2 regions of the Mesorhizobium sp. BAC0120 genome follow, and region 2 is predicted to be linked to the other one. Evidence: predicted binding sites of a transcription regulator. Region 2 holds the regulator's gene; the other holds the start of a gene.
What was found. The regulator PhoB, encoded in region 2, activates phosphate uptake and scavenging genes when phosphate is short. The targets are predictions, from matches to a motif close to TGTCATNNANCTGTCAT.

Region 1 (8,563 bases), on a different contig from region 2:
GTGGATGAAATCCATGCCGTTCTCGGCCTCGCGCGCTGCCGCAGTCGCGATGACGTAAAGCTGCTCGGAGCCCGCCTGCTCGGAAAGGGCACGGAAGCGGCGGAACTCGCCAACGGCGCGCGTCACTGCCTCGGGATCGAGCTTGCCGGTGGAAACGATACCGCGACCGAGCCCCGCCAGCATCTTCTCGTTGAACAGGATCGTCGGCGAGCGCGCTATCCCCTCATAGATGACAAGTCGAATCGAGTTCGACCCGATGTCGATGACGGACAGCGGTCGGCGGTCCTGCAGCCGGCCCTGTGAATGGGAGATCATTTGGCGGGAGCTAGGTTCGCTTTTCTACTGCGCTTGAACTGGGCGATCCGCTTCGGCGCGTGCGACTTGAGGGCACCGCCGCGACCTGACAGGCTGGGATTCGTCATGAAATATTCCTGCGCGTTGAACGGCTCCTCCCCCTCCTCGAGCGTTTTGCGCCGCGAGGTTCCGTCAGCCAATACTTCGAAACTTTGCTGATTGTCCATGACATTGCCCAGCATGATCTGGCCCAGGACCTGCTCATGTACGGTAGGGTTGGTGATCGGCACCATGCATTCGACGCGCCGATCGAGGTTGCGCGGCATCATGTCGGCCGAGCTGATATAGACGATCGCCTCGTCGGAAGGCAGCCCGTAACCATTGCCGAAGCAGTAGATGCGGCTGTGCTCCAGGAAGCGGCCGACAATCGACTTGACGCGGATATTCTCGGAAAGGCCCGGCACCTGCGGGCGCAGGCAGCATATGCCGCGCACGACCAGGTCGATCTCGACCCCGGCTCGACTGGCCTCGTAGAGCGCATCGATGATGATCGGGTCGACCAGCGCGTTCATCTTCATCCAGATCTGCGCGCGCCGACCCTGCCGCGCGTGCTCGACCTCGTCGGCGATATGGCCCAGGATCCGATCGCGCAGCGTGTAGGGCGAGAGCGCAATCCGCATCTCCTTCGCCGGCTCCGCATAGCCTGTGATGAAGTTGAATATCTGCGCCACATCGCGTGCGATATGCGGATCGACCGTGAAGAAGGACAGGTCGGTATAGATGCGCGCCGTGATCGGATGGTAGTTGCCGGTGCCGAGATGGACGTAGTTGCGCAGCTTGCCGTCCTCGCGGCGCACGACCAACGACATCTTGGCGTGCGTTTTCAGCTCGACGAAACCGAACACGACTTGCACGCCGGCACGCTCGAGATCGCGCGCCCAGCGTATGTTGGCCTCCTCGTCGAAGCGCGCCTTGAGCTCCACCAGCGCCGTCACCGACTTGCCGGCCTCCGCCGCGTCGATCAGAGCACGCACGATCGGACTGTCGTTTGAGGTACGGTAGAGCGTCTGCTTGATCGCCATGACCTCCGGGTCCAGCGATGCCTGGCGCAGGAACTGCACCACGACATCGAAGGATTCGTAGGGATGATGGACAATGATATCCTTCTCGCGGATTGCCGCGAAGCAATCGCCGCGATGTTCGCGGATGCGCTCGGGAAAGCGCGGGTTATAGGGCTTGAACTTCAGGTCGTCGCGCGGGATTGCGACGATCTCCGATATCTGGCTCACGGCAAGCGGCCCATCGAGCACGCTGATGCGGTTTGCCGGAACGCCGAGCTCGGTGGCAACGAAGTCGCGCAGCTCCTCCGGCATGCTCGAATCGAACTCGATACGGATCACCGAACCGCGACGGCGGCGCTTGAGCGCCGTCTCGAAGAAGCGGACGAGATCCTCCGCCTCTTCCTCCACCTCGATATCGCTGTCGCGGATCAGACGGAACGTGCCGGCGCCCTTCACCTCGTAGCCGGGAAATAGCTTTTCGATGAACAGGCTCACCGTTTCTTCCAGGGTGATGAAGCGGACGAGACCCTTGCGATCCGGCAAGCGAATGAAGCGCTTCAGCGTCTGCGGCAAGCGCAGCAGAGCCGTCATTTCGTGCTTGTCCTTGAGGTGTCTCAGTTGGAGACCCATCGAGAAGCCGAGATTGGGGATGAATGGAAAAGGATGGGCCGGATCGATCGACAGCGGGGTCAGCACCGGGAAATGCGTCTCGAGAAAGTGATCCTCCAGCCACATCCTGTCGTCGCGTGACAGTGTGCCCGCTGGAACCATTTCAATCCCCTCTTTCTTGAGGAGTTCCATCAGGCTGCTGAGGCTCGCCTGCTGATCCTCCTGGAGACGGCTTACCTCGAGGAGAAGCTGCTCCAGCTGCTGCTGGGGCGTGCGACCGTCCGGGCTCCTGTCGACGATGCCTTCGCGGACCTGGCCGGCAAGACCGGCAACGCGCACCATGAAGAACTCGTCCAGATTGTCGGCGGAGATCGAAAGGAAGCGGACGCGCTCCAGGAGCGGATGATTGGGATTCTGCGATTCCTCGAGCACGCGGCGATTGAACTGCAGCCACGAGAACTCGCGGTTGACGAAGCGGTCGGGGTTGCCGTCCGAGCCTGGTTCCGGCGTGGCGGCCTGGGTGACGAATTCCTTCTGGACAGGCGCTAGCTCGTTCATCTTTATCAACCCTTCGCCGCCGCTCCGCCGCGGGCGGCGTCCCCTAGCCTATCTCGTGACAGGCAAATGCAACAGTTTGATTTCACCATCTTGCAAACATGCGGCATATGCTCCAAACGCAAACCCATGCTTTTGGCCGCCGAAACAAGCGGTGTAGGAGACTTGACATGGCTGGCGGAACCGTACCCCATTTCCAGAACGATGCGGGCCATCCCGTCATCGAAATCGGCGTGAAAGAATTCATGTGCGTGGGCGCCAACCCGCCTTTCGATCATCCGCATGTCTTCCTCGACATGGGCAGCGACAATGAGAAGGTCTGCCCTTATTGCTCCACCCTTTATCGCTACTCGCCCGGGCTGAAGGCCGGCGAGACCCGCCCCGACGGCTGCCTCTACGTCACGCCGGCAGCAGCTTGAATCACTGACATATGGCGCGAAGGGCCTCCCGCCAGGTCATCGTCGCCGGCGGCGGGATCGCGGGGCTGACGGCCGCTCTCGCCTTCGCCAGGCGCGGCATTGCCGTCCAGCTCTATGAGCGCGCCCCACGGCTCGACGAGGTGGGCGCCGGCCTGCAACTTTCGCCGAACGCTACCCGGCTGCTCGGTGAGCTCGACGTGCTCGACGCGCTGCTATCGGTGGCCGTGCGCCCCGACGACGTGACGCTCGTGGATGCCCGCAGCCTTGCCGTGCTGGCCCGCGTAAAGCTCGGCGACTTCGCCGAGCGGCGCTGGGGCGCACCCTATCTCGTCGTCCACCGAGCCGATCTGCAAAATGCGCTGCTTGCCCGCGCCTCAGGTGAACCGGGCATCACATTCAGCGCCGGCGCTTCCGTCAGCCACTTCGCGGTCAACGCGAGAGGCGTCACCGCCTCGATCGACCGCGAGGGCAAGATGGCGGAAGAGCATGGGTTGCTTCTGGTCGCTGCGGACGGAGTCTGGTCGAAGCTTCGCAGCCTCGCCGGGGCGAAAGGCAGGAGCCGGTTCTCCGGCAGCATTGCCTGGCGCGCGACGATGCCTGCACAGGGTGAGGCAGGCCAGATTCTTGGCAGGATTACCGACGCAAGATCCGTCAGCGTCTTTGTCCATCCGGCGTTCCACCTGATCGTTTATCCGCTGCGCGGTGGTGAAACACTCAACCTCGTCGCCGTCACAAGAGGCCGGCCGCTCGATCATGGCTGGTCAGGACAGGCCGACGCCGCGCTGCTGGGTCAAGCGGTCGACGGCTCCGCGAAGGAAATCCGCAGGCTGATCGAGGCGATCAAGGGCTGGACGGTCTGGCCGATCCATACCGTCAGTTTCGAAGACTGGACACTCGGCAGCTCGTTCGCGCTGATCGGCGACGCCGCGCACGCCATGACGCCGTTCGCCGCGCAAGGCGCGGCCATGGCAATCGAGGATGCGGTGACGCTGGCCGACACGGTAGCGGCTGCCTCGGCCGACGCCACTGGCGCGCTTGCGACATGGGCCGCGGAGCGGCGCGCGCGCGTCTCGAAGGTTGTCCGCCGCGGCGGACTGAACCGCTTCGCCTGGCACGCCGTGGGGCCGGTCGCGCTCGCCCGCAACCTGTTCCTGAAGTCGCGGTCGCCAGAACAACTCGCCACCGATCTCGACTGGCTCTATGGCTGGCGGATGAGCGGTCGCGACGACGTCCAATAGCAGAGCGGACACATCTGCGCCCACGATAGTGCGGGCGACCTCGCTCGAAGGCCGCCCGCGCAGATGCGGTCAGGCGGGAAGCGGACGTGCCTGCCGATTGCGAACCCACAGCAACGCTGTAAGCGTAATCGCCGCCATGGCGGCCGCATAGCCGATCAATGGCCAGGCTGTTTCGCCGTTCAGCGCCACGACAAAACAGGTACCGACGACGCTGGCAATGATGCTCTGGACGCAGAAATGCAGGGCGACTGCGCTTCCGGCAATGTCCCCAAACTCCTGCAATGCACCGTTGGCCGTAACCGAGGTCGTGCACACAATTCCGACCGCCATCAGCCATACCGGCAGAATGAAGGACCAGAACGATGGCGGCAGGCAGAGTTGGCCCAGTGTCAGTAAACCGGCGCCAAGAATCAGTATTGTCATGCCGCGGATGGCGGTGTCGGCGATTCCCCGCCGCCTCACGACGCTCTTGGTGAAGCGTGTCGTGACGATCATCACAAGCGCAACCGTGCCGAATGCTACGCTGAACGCGAGTTCCGACAGCCCAGCCCCGTCGATCAGAACTCGCGGAGCGGTGGAGAAGAACACGAAGAATGTGCCCATGGCCGTGCCGAAGCCGAGCGTGTAGGCCCAGAAGGCGGGGCTTTTCAGCACGGGACCGAATACGGCTTCACGCGGCGCCCCTCCGAGGCGACGTGTCTCGTGCCAGTTGGGTAGCGCCCATACGAGCATCACCACGGCGAGTATGCCCAGAAGCACGAAAATGGCCCGCCAGCCGAACGACCCGGCAACCAGCGCGCCCGCCACGGGACCAAGCGCCGGCACGAATGCCAGTATTGCGTTCATCAGGCTGTAGATCACTGCACTTTCCGGCCTTTCGGCGTAGACGTCTCGTATTGTCGCAAAAACGGCCACCAGAATTGCCGATGCCCCAGTCGCCTGGACCAGCCGGAACGCGACGAAGGGGTAAGCCGCCGAGGTGGCGGCCAGCGCGAGTGACGCAGCAGCGAAAAGCAGCGCACCACCGATCAGCACCGGGCGGCGACCGAGACGATCGGACAAGGGTCCGAATACCGTCTGCCCGATGCCGAGCATGATCATGTAGAAAGTCAGGGTCATCTGGATGACCGCTGGCGTGGTCCCGAGAATCCCGGGCATCGCAGGAACGACCGGCAGATAAATGTCCATGCCGAGCGAGGCGAGAATGTCGAAGGGAGCCAGCAGCATCAAAGCGACCGGCAGGCTGTAGGCCCACAGCCGTGGGTTCTGAGTAGGCATCACGAAGCATCCGCTCAAATGAATGAGATTTGGCGGGCGGCCTGCGCTGTATTGGACCGGAAGAGGAACCGGGCAGACTGCCGCAACAACGAAGAGGGGTTGTTGCGGCCTATCTGTCTGCTTGCTTAGATTCCATGTTTCGCGCCTGTGTAAGTCGGCCAATCGGGCTGAAGAAGGTGCACTTACCAGCGATGCAGCGCCCTATCAACCGGCTCGTCTGTTCGTGTTGAATGGCGGCTGCCCAGGAATGGCCGAAGTCTGGCTTTCGCCATCAGTTATAGATCATCAGCGAATAGCCTAGCGTCGCGGGCAGCGGGTTCCACCATCCTGTCCGGAGCCCCGCTTCGCGCAGCGCTGCGGCGGTCCAGGTGTTGCAACCGAGCAAGGCATTGAACGAGCCGATCGCCTCGAAGAAGGTATCGCTCTCTCCGTAGCCCGTGCCCGGCAGGCGAACCGGCGCACCATCCGCCTCTGCAAAGGTCCCCCTGACGAAGGAGAGCAGGCGGGTGAGTCCATCCTCGGATATCGTGTAGGCTGAGACAAAAGGTTGAGCCTCGTCGATCGCCCCGGTCACCTGGACATGCATGACGGAGCTGTCGAGCATAAAGGATTTCAGCAGCGGTCCAAGGTGGATGTCCGTCAGCTCCGGCGTCGCGACATAGAACGCCTTGCCGCCCCAGCCGAACAGCACCCAGCGCGCATTGGAATTGTCGACCGGCAGGGATGCTTCGCGCAGGAACTCGAATTCCGCATCGGAGAGTGCTTCGGCCGGAACGGCAATGTCGGTGTGGATCGGGCTCGAAAGCACGAGAATGCGCCGCCCTTCAGGCCCGCTGCCCGCGGCCTCTTCGAACAGCGGTCGCGGCAGCACCGTGCCGAGGATCAGCGCGGCGAGCACTGAACCGACAACGGCAACGAACCAACGGAGCCCCCTCCTCATACTCCCGCTGCCCCCGACAGCGTACGCTCGTCAGCGCGGCTTTCAAGACGACGGCCGCCATGTCAGTGGACGGCCATCCTGACACTGAGATGCCCTTAATGCAGGATCTGGCTGAGGAACAGCTTCGTGCGCTCGTGCTGGGGATGATCGAAGAACTCGTTCGGCGTGTTCTGTTCAACGATCTGGCCCTGGTCCATGAAGATCACGCGGTTGGCGACCTTGCGCGCGAAGCCCATCTCATGCGTTACGCAGAGCATGGTCATGCCCTCCTCGGCCAGGCTTACCATCGTCTCCAGCACTTCCTTGATCATCTCCGGATCGAGCGCCGAGGTTGGCTCGTCGAACAGCATGATCTTGGGGTTCATGCAGAGAGAGCGGGCAATCGCCACGCGCTGCTGCTGGCCGCCAGACAATTGTCCAGGATATTTATGCGCCTGCTCGGGGATCTTCACACGGCGCAGGAAGTGCATGGCCGTCTCCTCGGCCTGCTTCTTCGGAATCTTTCGCACCCAGATCGGCGCCAGCGTGCAGTTCTCCAGGATGGTCAGATGCGGGAAGAGGTTGAAGTGCTGGAACACCATGCCGACCTCGCGGCGGACCTCGTCGATCTTCCTGAGATCGTTGGTGAGTTCCTTGCCGTCGACGACCACCTTGCCCTTCTGGTGCTCCTCCAGGCGGTTGATGCAACGAATCATGGTCGACTTGCCCGAGCCAGACGGCCCGCAGACCACGATCCGCTCGCCCCGCATGACCCTCAGATTGATGTCGCGCAGCACGTGGAACTCGCCGAACCATTTGTGCATCCCGACGATGTCAATGGCGACGTCCGTATCGGAGATGTGCATCTTCTTGAGATCGACCTTGATCTCTTCCGCGCTGACGATGTTCTCGGTACTCATATAAATCCGGTTCCCTGGTTATCGTTTGTGGCCGGTGTCGAGCCGGCGTTCCATATAGATGGAATAGCGCGACATGCCGAAGCAGAATAGCCAAAACACGAAACCGGCAAAGACGAGGCCGCTGATCGGCGTCTGTGGCGAGGCCCAGTTCGTGTCGGAGAAGGCCTGGCGTACGATGCCAAGCAGGTCGAACATGCCGATGATGCCGACGAGGCTGGTGTCCTTGAACATGCCGATAAATGTGTTGACGATGCCGGGTATGACGAGCTTGAGCGCCTGCGGGAGGATGATCAGCCCCGTCTTCTGCCAATAGCTCAGCCCGAGGGAATCGGCGCCCTCGTACTGCCCCTTGGGTATCGCCTGCAGCCCGCCGCGCACCACCTCCGCCATATAGGCCGACGCGAACAACGCAACGCCGATCAAGGCTCTCATGAGCTTGTCGAAGGTAACGCCGGGCGGCAGGAACAGCGGCAGCATGACGCTCGCCATGAAGAGCACGGTCACCAGCGGCACGCCGCGTATGGTCTCGATGAAGATCACGGAGATCATCTTGACGATCGGCATGTTCGAGCGTCGGCCAAGCGCCAGCAGGATGCCGAGTGGGAGCGAAACTGCGATCCCTACGAAGGAAAGCACCAGTGTGACGAGCAGACCGCCCCAGAGTGGCGTCTCGACGTGCTCGAGGCCGAACCAGCCGCCGACCAAAAGGAAGAAGGCGACCACCGGGAAGACGCCGAAGAACAGGATCGCATTGGTGCCTTTATACGGGAACCTCGGGATCATCAGCGGCACGAGCAGAATGACGAACAGTATGCCGGTAAGCACCACACGCCAGCGCTCCGCGAACGGATAGCTGCCGAACATGAACTGTTGGAACTTTGCCCCGACGAAGGCCCAGCAGGCCCCCGACCAGCCGTCAGGCTGCGCGCCGCCCTGTGCCACAGTCGAGCAAGCATTGCGGTCGACCCCGACCCATTGCGCATCGATGAAGGCCCAGCGGACCAGCGGCGGCACGATCAGGAAGACCAGGATGACGCCAACGATCGTCAGAATGATATCGGGGATCGAGGCAAAGAGATTCTTCTGCAGCCAGGCGACAAGCCCGGCCTCGCTGCGCGGGGGCTTTTCGGCCAGCGCCATCTCGACACGGACGAAGGTGAGGTCGTGCTCCTGCATTCCCCTTACCTCTCCACCAGCGCCATCCTGGTATTGAACCAGTTCATGAACCCTGACGTCGCGAGGCTCAGGCCGAGATAGATGACCATCCAGA
Region 2 (8,563 bases):
CCGGGCAACAAGTCGTCAATCGTCTGGACCGAACGCAGCGCGGACGCCGACAAGCTCGTGGCGGCGGACCCGTTCCTGTTCGAAGCGGAACTGGAACAGCGCTTCGGGCTGAAGCTCGGTGAGATCAGCGTCGAGGGCAAGCCGCGCGCCTGGCCGCTGGCGCTCACCCTTGCCCGCGATTTCGTGAAGCCGCGTTTCGCGCTTGCAGGCGATGCGGCGCACGGCATCCATCCGATTGCTGGCCAGGGCCTCAATCTCGGCTTCAAGGATGCTGCGGCCCTTGCCGAGACGATCGTCGAGGCAGACCGGCTCGGCCGGGACATCGGCGCTATCGACGTGCTGGAAGCCTATCAGCGCTGGCGCCGCTTCGATACCGTGCAGATGGGCGTCACGACAGACGTTCTCAATCGCCTCTTCTCCAACGATCTTGCTCCTGTAAGAGCAATCCGCGATGTCGGCCTCGGCTTCGTCGACCGCATGCCGAGGCTGAAGGAGTTTTTCATCCGGCAGGCCGCCGGACTTTCCGGCCCGTCGCCACGGCTTTTGAAGGGCGAGGCGATCTGAGAATGGGTGCAGGGATCGGTTTGCCTTTCTGTCGCGGGGGGCTGTGGCGCTCCGAAGCCAGCCCGCGCGGCAAAAGGCAAACTGTCCGTTGCGCAGCATGACCGGGCCAAGCACCGGCCCTATATTGAGCTTGCCGCCGCTCGACGGCCTTCTGATCAACAGGGAGACGTAATTATGGACCGTAACGCAACAGCCGTCTGGAAAGGCAATCTCAGGGAAGGCACCGGAACGATCACCACTCAGAGCGGCGCGCTTGCCGAGCTGCCCTATTCGTTCAAGACTCGCTTCGAGGACGAAAGCGGAAAGTCCGGAACCAACCCCGAGGAGCTGATCGCGGCGGCACACGCCAGCTGCTTCGCCATGCAGCTGTCGCACTTTCTCGCCGAGAACGGCACGCCGGCGACCAAGCTCGATGCCAAGGCAGTGGTGACGCTGGTGCCCGGCACCGGAATAACCGGTAGTGCGCTGACCCTCGTCGGCACCGTGCCCGGGCTCGATCCGGCAAAGTTCAGCGAACTCGCGAACAAGGCCAAGGCGGAATGCCCGGTGTCGAGAGCGCTTGGCGCGATCAACGTCTCGCTCGACGCCAGACTGGCCTGAGCGGCGACTTCGTTGGTTGGTGAGCGGGCGCTCGCCGGCGCCCGCTGCCCGGCGGCGATCACATATTCAGGATGTCATGACGATCGGTGAAAGCCGCCCACTTAGCCGGCTGCTCGAGCAAGATGCTGAAAGCAAGGGGCTATTCCGACAGCCGGTCCAGCTTGCCAGATGGTGTCGGCGAGCCATCGGAAAGCTTTATCTCAGCGACACAAAACTGTCATCCAACTGTAACATAGCATGTTTATGGCCTTCCCCCGAGGTGCCGCAAGGGCGTCCTCACTGAATTCCGAAAACGGGAGTAAGGCGACATGCAACACTTCATCCGCTCGGCGGCGGTGGCCATTGCCATCGCATCGTCCAGCTTCACTGCTTCACTGGCCACGGCCGCGGATATTTCCGGCGCCGGCGCGACCTTCCCCTATCCGATCTACGCCAAATGGGCGGACGCCTATAAGAAAGAGACCGGCATCGGACTGAACTACCAGTCGATCGGCTCTGGCGGCGGCATCAAGCAGATCAAGGCGAAGACCGTCACCTTCGGCGCCTCCGACGCGCCGCTGAAGGGCGAGGATCTGGAGTCGATCGGGCTAGCCCAGTTCCCGATGGTCATGGGCGGCATCGTGCCCGTCGTCAACCTCGAAGGCATCAAGCCCGGCGAGCTGGTTCTCGATGGACCAACGCTGGCTGACATCTTCCAGGGCAAGATCACAACCTGGAACGACGCTGCGATTCAGAAGCTGAACCCCGACGTCAAGCTGCCCGATACTGCGATCGCAGTCGTGCACCGCTCGGACGGTTCGGGCACGACCTTCAATTTCAGCTACTATCTCGCAGACGTGAGCGCCGACTGGAAGGACAAGGTCGGCGTCAACACGGCGCTGGAGTGGCCGGTCGGCATCGGCGCGAAGGGCAATGAGGGCGTCGCCAACAACGTCGCGCAGACGGTCGGCGCGATCGGCTATGTCGAATATGCCTATGCCAAGCAGAACAAGCTCACCTACGCCGACATGATCAACAAGGACGGCAAGAAGGTGGAGCCGACCGCTGCTGCGTTCTCCGCTGCCGCCGCGAATGCCGACTGGAACTCGCAGCCGGGCTACGGCGTCATCCTTGCCAACCAGCCGGGCGCCGAAACCTGGCCGATGACCTCGGCGACGTGGATCCTGGTCTACAAGAAGCCCGATGACGCGGCCGCCACCGCCGAAGCGCTCAAGTTCTTCGCCTGGTCTTACGCCAAGGGCGACGAGATGGCCGCGCAACTCGACTACGTCCCGATGCCGGATGCGGTCGTCAAGAGCGTCGAAGAGATGTGGGCCAAGGACGTCGTAGACGCCAACGGCAAGCCGGTTTACTCGGCCATGTAATCTCCTTAGCGTGGAGGGCGCGAGCTAGGCGCCCTCCACCTGTTCTTCAGCAAGGGGGCTACATGACCATCGCATCCGAAGCCATGCCAGCACCATCGGTCGCAGCCCGGGCCAGAGAGGCCACCGTCCAGCGCTTCGCTACCACTGATGCGTTTTTTCGAACCCTTACGCGCGCTGCCGCCATCCTCGTTCTCCTGATTTTGGGCGGCGTTGCAATCTCGCTGGTCATAGGTTCCTGGCCGGCACTGTCCACCTTCGGCGCGGCCTTCCTGGTTACTGAAAGCTGGAACCCGGTGACCGAAAAGTTCGGCGCGCTCGCCCCGATCTATGGCACGGTCGTGACCGCCGCCTTGTCGATCGTCATCGCTGTCCCGATCGGTATCGGCATCGCCGTTTTCCTGACCGAGCTCTGCCCACGATCGCTCCGGCGCCCGATCGCCATCGCGATCGAGCTGCTCGCAGGTATCCCGTCGATCATCTATGGCATTTGGGGCCTGTTCGTCTTCGCGCCCTTCCTGCAGACCACGATACAGCCCTTCATCATCAACCTGTTTCACGGCGTTCCGGGCCTCAACAGCCTTTTCGCCGGCCCGCCTTACGGCATCGGGCTTCTGACCTCGGCGCTGATCCTCACGATCATGATCCTGCCCTTCATCAGTTCGATCACCAAGGACGTGTTCGAGACGGTGCCGCCCGTGCTCAAGGAGTCCGCCTACGGGATCGGCTGCACGACCTGGGAGGTCACACGCCGCGTCGTCATTCCCTACACGCGCATTGGCATTATGGGCGGAGTGATGCTCGCGCTTGGCCGAGCGTTGGGCGAGACCATGGCCGTGACCTTCGTGATCGGCAATGCGCATCGCATCAGCGCCTCGCTCTTTGCACCCGGCACAACCATTTCGGCGACCATCGCCAACGAGTTCACCGAAGCCGATGGCGAGCTCTATACTTCATCCCTGATCGCTCTCGGCCTGATCCTTTTCGTCATCACGTTCCTCATTCTTGCCGCCGCCCGCTTCATGCTGATGCGGATCGAGCGCCGAGCCGGAGCCTGACCATGTCCCCCGCCATCTACAACCGTCGCAAAGCCAAGAATGCAGTCATGATGACGCTGTGCACGCTAGCGGCGGGCATCGGGCTTGCCTGGCTGGCGCTGATCCTAGGCGCTCTGCTCTACAAGGGCTTCTCCGGGCTTTCGCTGGCAGTGTTCACGGAAATGACCCCGCCGCCCGGCGAGGCCGGCGGATTGCTCAACGCGATCGCCGGCAGCGTCGCGATGACGATCATCGCAGTGGTTGTAGGAACCCCGATCGGGATCCTGGCCGGCACCTTCATGGCCGAGTATGGACGTTTCTCGAAGCTGACGGTCGCGGTGCGCTTCATCAACGACATTCTCCTCTCGGCCCCCTCGATCGTTATCGGGCTGTTCATCTACGAGTTGCTTGTGAGGCCGATGGGTCACTTCTCGGCTATCGCCGGCGCTTGCGCACTTGCTTTGCTGGTCATTCCGGTGGTCGTGCGCACCACCGAAGACATGCTTCTGCTGGTGCCTAATGCACTGCGCGAGGCGGGCACGGCAATCGGGGCGCCGCGCTGGATCGTGATCCGCTCCGTCGCCTACCGGGCTGCTCTCTCGGGCATCATCACCGGAATACTTCTTGCGATTGCCCGAATCTCCGGCGAGACGGCGCCGCTACTCTTCACGGCCCTGAACAATCAGTTCTGGAGCGCCAATCTCAACGCTCCAATGGCCAGCCTGCCCGTTACAATCTTCCAGTTCGCGCTGAGCCCCTATGAAGAATGGCAGCAGCTGGCGTGGACCGGCGCACTGATCATCACGATTGCGGTGCTTACGTTGAGCATCACCGCCCGCAGTCTCACAGGACGCAGAGAGGAAAGATGAGCCAGATGTTGTCTCCCGATCAACTTACTCTTTCCCCCGAACAATCCGTCGCCGCCCCGAAGCTCGAGGTGCAAAACCTGGACTTCTTCTATGGCGGGACGAGAGCGCTGAAGAGCATTTCGCTGGCCCTGCCGGCGAAGAGCGTGACCGCGTTCATCGGACCGTCCGGCTGCGGGAAATCGACGCTTCTGCGTGTCTTCAATCGCATCTACGAGCTTTATCCCAATCAGCGTGCCGAAGGGAAAGTGGTCGTCGACGGCAAGAATATCCTCGACCGCTCCCAGGATCTCAATCTGCTGCGGGCAATGATCGGCATGGTTTTCCAGAAGCCGACGCCCTTCCCGATGTCGATCTACGAGAACATCTCATTCGGCGTCAGGCTCTATGAAAAGCTGTCCAAGTCCGAAATGGATGCGCGTGTCGAGCAGGCGCTTCAGCGCGCCGCGCTGTGGAACGAAGTGAAGGACAAGCTGCATGCAAGCGGCCTCAGCCTCTCGGGCGGCCAGCAGCAGCGGCTCTGCATCGCGAGGACGGTCGCGGTAAAGCCCGAAATCATCCTGTTCGACGAGCCCTGCTCGGCGCTGGACCCCATCTCGACCGCGAAGATCGAAGAGCTGATCGACGAGCTGCGCAGCGAATACACGATCGTCATCGTCACTCACAACATGCAGCAGGCAGCGCGTGTGTCGAGCAAGACCGCGTTCATGTATCTCGGCGAGCTGGTGGAGTTCGACCAGACCGAGAAAATATTCACTTCGCCTCGGGAAAAGCGGACGCAGGATTACATCACCGGCCGTTTCGGCTGAGCGATTCGACACCCCGCGGCACGATACGAGGACAGGTCATGGTTGAACATACGGTTGCCTCCTTCGACGAGGATCTCGCACAGATTGACCGGCTGATCCGCGATATGGGCGATCTTTCCGGGTCGATGGTGTCGTCCTCGACAACCGCGCTGCTCCAGTCCGACAGCGCACTGGCACAGCGCGTCATCTCCGACGATGCGATCATGGACGCCAAGCAGCGCGAGCTCGACGAGCGTGCGATCACGCTGATCGCCAGGCGCCAACCGATGGCGCAGGACCTGCGCTCGGTCGTCGGCGCGATCCGCATGGCGGCCGATCTCGAGCGGATCGGCGATCTTGCCAAGAACATCGCCAAGCGCGTCGGCGCGGTCGGCGAGACGGCGACGCCGAAGGCGCTCGCGCAGACGATCGAGAATATGTCCTCGCTGGTGCTGAGCCAGGTCTACGGCGTCGTCAGTGCCTATGTGGGTCGCGATGCGGAGGGACTGAGCACGCTCAGGGCGGACGACGAGAAGGTCGATATCAAATATACAGCCGTCTTCCGCGAGCTCCTCACCTATATGATGGAAGATCCGCGCAATATCAGCGCCTGCACCCATCTGCTCTTTTGCGCGAAGAACCTGGAGCGTATCGGCGATCACGTGACCAATATCGCCGAGAACGCTTATTACGTCATCACCGGCACGCAGCTTCCGCCCTACCGGCCGAAGTCTGACGAGATGTCCGTGGCTGCGCTTACCGAATAACGTATCACTTCGAGGCACACCGGATGATCGCACCCAAGATCATGGTCGTGGAGGACGAGGAGCCGCTCTGCGTCCTCCTCAAATACAACCTCGAGGCTGAAGGCTATCAGGTCGAGATCATCAGCCGCGGCGACGAGGCTGAAATCCGGCTGCAGGAGAATGTGCCCGATCTTCTCGTGCTAGACTGGATGCTGCCGGCCGTATCGGGGATCGAGCTTTGCCGGCGCCTGCGCATGCGTCCCGAGACCGAGCGGCTGCCGATCATCATGCTCACCGCGCGTGGCGAGGAGAGCGACCGGGTGCGCGGCCTCTCTACGGGTGCCGACGACTATCTGGTCAAGCCGTTCTCGACGCCGGAGTTCATCGCCCGCGTGCGGGCGCTCTTGCGGCGCGCCAAGCCGGAAGTGCTTTCCAGCGTGCTCAAGGTCGGCGACATCGTGCTCGACCGCGAGGCGCACCGCGTCTATCGCAAGAAGAGCGAGATCAAGCTCGGGCCGACCGAGTTCCGGCTGCTCGAATTCATGATGCAGCATCCGGGCCGGGTCTTCTCGCGCAGCCAGCTCCTCGACAATGTCTGGGGCGAGACAATCTATATCGACGAGCGCACGGTGGACGTGCATGTCGGCAGGCTGCGTAAGGCGGTGAATAACGGCCGCATGCCCGACGTCATCCGCACGATTCGCGGCGCCGGCTACGCGATACGCGAGAACTGACGGGGAGTGCTCCCCTGATCCTTGCCCCTGTCTTTAGCGCGTTCTGCTATTCGCTTGAGGCAGGCGCTGCCCCTCACCCTCACCCTCTCCCCGTGAAAAACGGGGAGAGGGTAAGGGTGAGGGGCAGCGCCAACTCAAAAACAGAACGCTCTGCTCTAGAACCTCACCTCCAAGCTCGCACGGAACCCGTTCTGCTGGGCCTTTGACGCGAGCTGGCCCTGGTAAGCCAGGCCGAGCGTTGCTTTGGAGGAGAGGTTGAGGTCGAGACCTGCCTGGAGGATGGCGGCGTCCTCGGCGATCGGAGTCCCGGCGATGGTGAAGGGGGCGGAGCCGCTGAAGGCAAGGCTGGCCTCGGGCGTCACATCGCCAAAGGCATGGCGCCAGCCGAGCATGCCGCGCGCAGTGGCCGTCACGGAGCCGAGGCTGAAGTCGGCGGAGGCGCGCAAACCGACTGTCGTGAATGTGTCATCGGTGTTCGAGGACCGGCTGGCGAGAGCCGCGGCACCGCCCGTTTCCGTAAAGCCATCGGTATGCAGACTGACATAGGCCAGGTTGGCAAAGGGCTCCAGCCCGATGCTGCCGGCCTTGATGTCATAGGCGAGCTCGCCGAATGCCTGTGCGGTGCCGGCGTCGTAGTCGGACGATAGCCTGTCGGCAAAGCCGGCGAAGGCGACCGAGCGGACGGTCGAGATGTCGTGCCAGCTATAGGCAACCCCTGCCCTGAAACCCAAGGCGCCGCCCATCACGCCTTCCCATTGCCCGCCACCATAGAGGCCGAAATGCCAATTGGTGCTGTCGCCGGAAGAGGCGCGTTCGTCGACCCCGAAGGTGGTGTGGCTGAAGCCTGTTACCACGCCCAGCCGGATGGTATCGGAGAGTGGGGCATCGATGCCGGTCAGAAAGCCACCGGTCGCCGACGATATCTCGGCCGCATTGCCGTCACCGTCCCGATCGCCCCAGGCACCGAAGGCGGTACCCCAGGCCGCCAGCCGGCCGGCGTCGGCAGGCGCCAGCGCTGCCGCGATGGCCGGGGTGGCGCCGCCCTCTGCGCCATAGGCCAGGACAGGCACGTTGGTGGCCGCCACGGTGCCGAAGGCCGAGCGGATACGGTCGTTGACGGCATCGCGCAGCAGTGCACTGTCCTCGATCAGCGTGCCCTTGACCGAGGCATGTACTTCTCCCGTCAGCTGATCGAAGGAATCGCGGATCATGGCATCGTCTTCGGCGAAGGTGACGATTGCCCCATAAAGCGGATTGGCGGGATCGAACGTATCGAGGCTGCCGGCCGCGGCCTTCTGGTTGCGAGTCAGCGCCTTGTCGGCAAAAGCGACATCGTTGCGGTTCAGCTTCAGGAAGACATTCCTGGCGTCGTAGAGCAGCGTCGGGTCCAGGAAGGCAAACTCGGAGACCACACTGTCGAACCTGCCCGACAGGCCGCCATCGGCTGTGAGAATCGCATAGGTCGAAGAGGGCCTGTAGCTGCCGACCGCACCGATATGTGCGACCGAGCCGCCATGGACGGTGGCTGTGCCGGTGACGTGTACCAGATCGGCTGCAGCGCCGGCGGGATCGACTTCCACCTCGAGACGTGAGCCGGCGGCCAAGGCTAGATCGCCTTTGATGGTGAGCGTGCCGATGGAATTGCCCGGTGCGATCGTGGCGCCGTTCTCGACCGTGACCACGGAGGCGGCGTTCGACCCCACGGTGCCATGGCCGCCAAGCATGGTACCCGACAACACATTCATCGAACCGCCGAGCACTGCAGTCTTATGCGCTTCATCCGAGCCGACGATCAGCGCACCGGCAGATATGGTCGTGGTGCCAATGAAACCGGAGCCATTGCCGTCATAGGCAAGAATGCCGGCGC

Region 1: SAZ10_RS06120 (RNA degradosome polyphosphate kinase) is a predicted target of PhoB. The motif match lies at 2,591-2,607, and genes of this name have one in related genera.

The regions. Positions count from the first base shown of each region.
Region 1 is NZ_JAWRCU010000002.1:544,203-552,765, reverse strand. It holds gene ppx (exopolyphosphatase) at 1-315, opposite strand, end outside; gene SAZ10_RS06120 (RNA degradosome polyphosphate kinase) at 312-2,522, opposite strand; gene SAZ10_RS06115 (zinc-finger domain-containing protein) at 2,690-2,938, shown strand; gene SAZ10_RS06110 (FAD-dependent monooxygenase) at 2,950-4,176, shown strand; gene cml (CmlA/FloR family chloramphenicol efflux MFS transporter) at 4,246-5,454, opposite strand; gene SAZ10_RS06100 (TIGR02117 family protein) at 5,726-6,394, opposite strand; gene SAZ10_RS06095 (amino acid ABC transporter ATP-binding protein) at 6,490-7,293, opposite strand; gene SAZ10_RS06090 (amino acid ABC transporter permease) at 7,312-8,469, opposite strand; gene SAZ10_RS06085 (amino acid ABC transporter permease) at 8,475-8,563, opposite strand, start outside.
Region 2 is NZ_JAWRCU010000003.1:576,739-585,301, forward strand. It holds gene SAZ10_RS09650 (ubiquinone biosynthesis hydroxylase) at 1-564, shown strand, start outside; gene SAZ10_RS09655 (OsmC family protein) at 739-1,164, shown strand; gene pstS (phosphate ABC transporter substrate-binding protein PstS) at 1,473-2,528, shown strand; gene pstC (phosphate ABC transporter permease subunit PstC) at 2,591-3,583, shown strand; gene pstA (phosphate ABC transporter permease PstA) at 3,586-4,431, shown strand; gene pstB (phosphate ABC transporter ATP-binding protein PstB) at 4,428-5,237, shown strand; gene phoU (phosphate signaling complex protein PhoU) at 5,276-5,983, shown strand; gene phoB (phosphate regulon transcriptional regulator PhoB) at 6,007-6,696, shown strand; gene SAZ10_RS09690 (autotransporter domain-containing protein) at 6,852-8,563, opposite strand, start outside.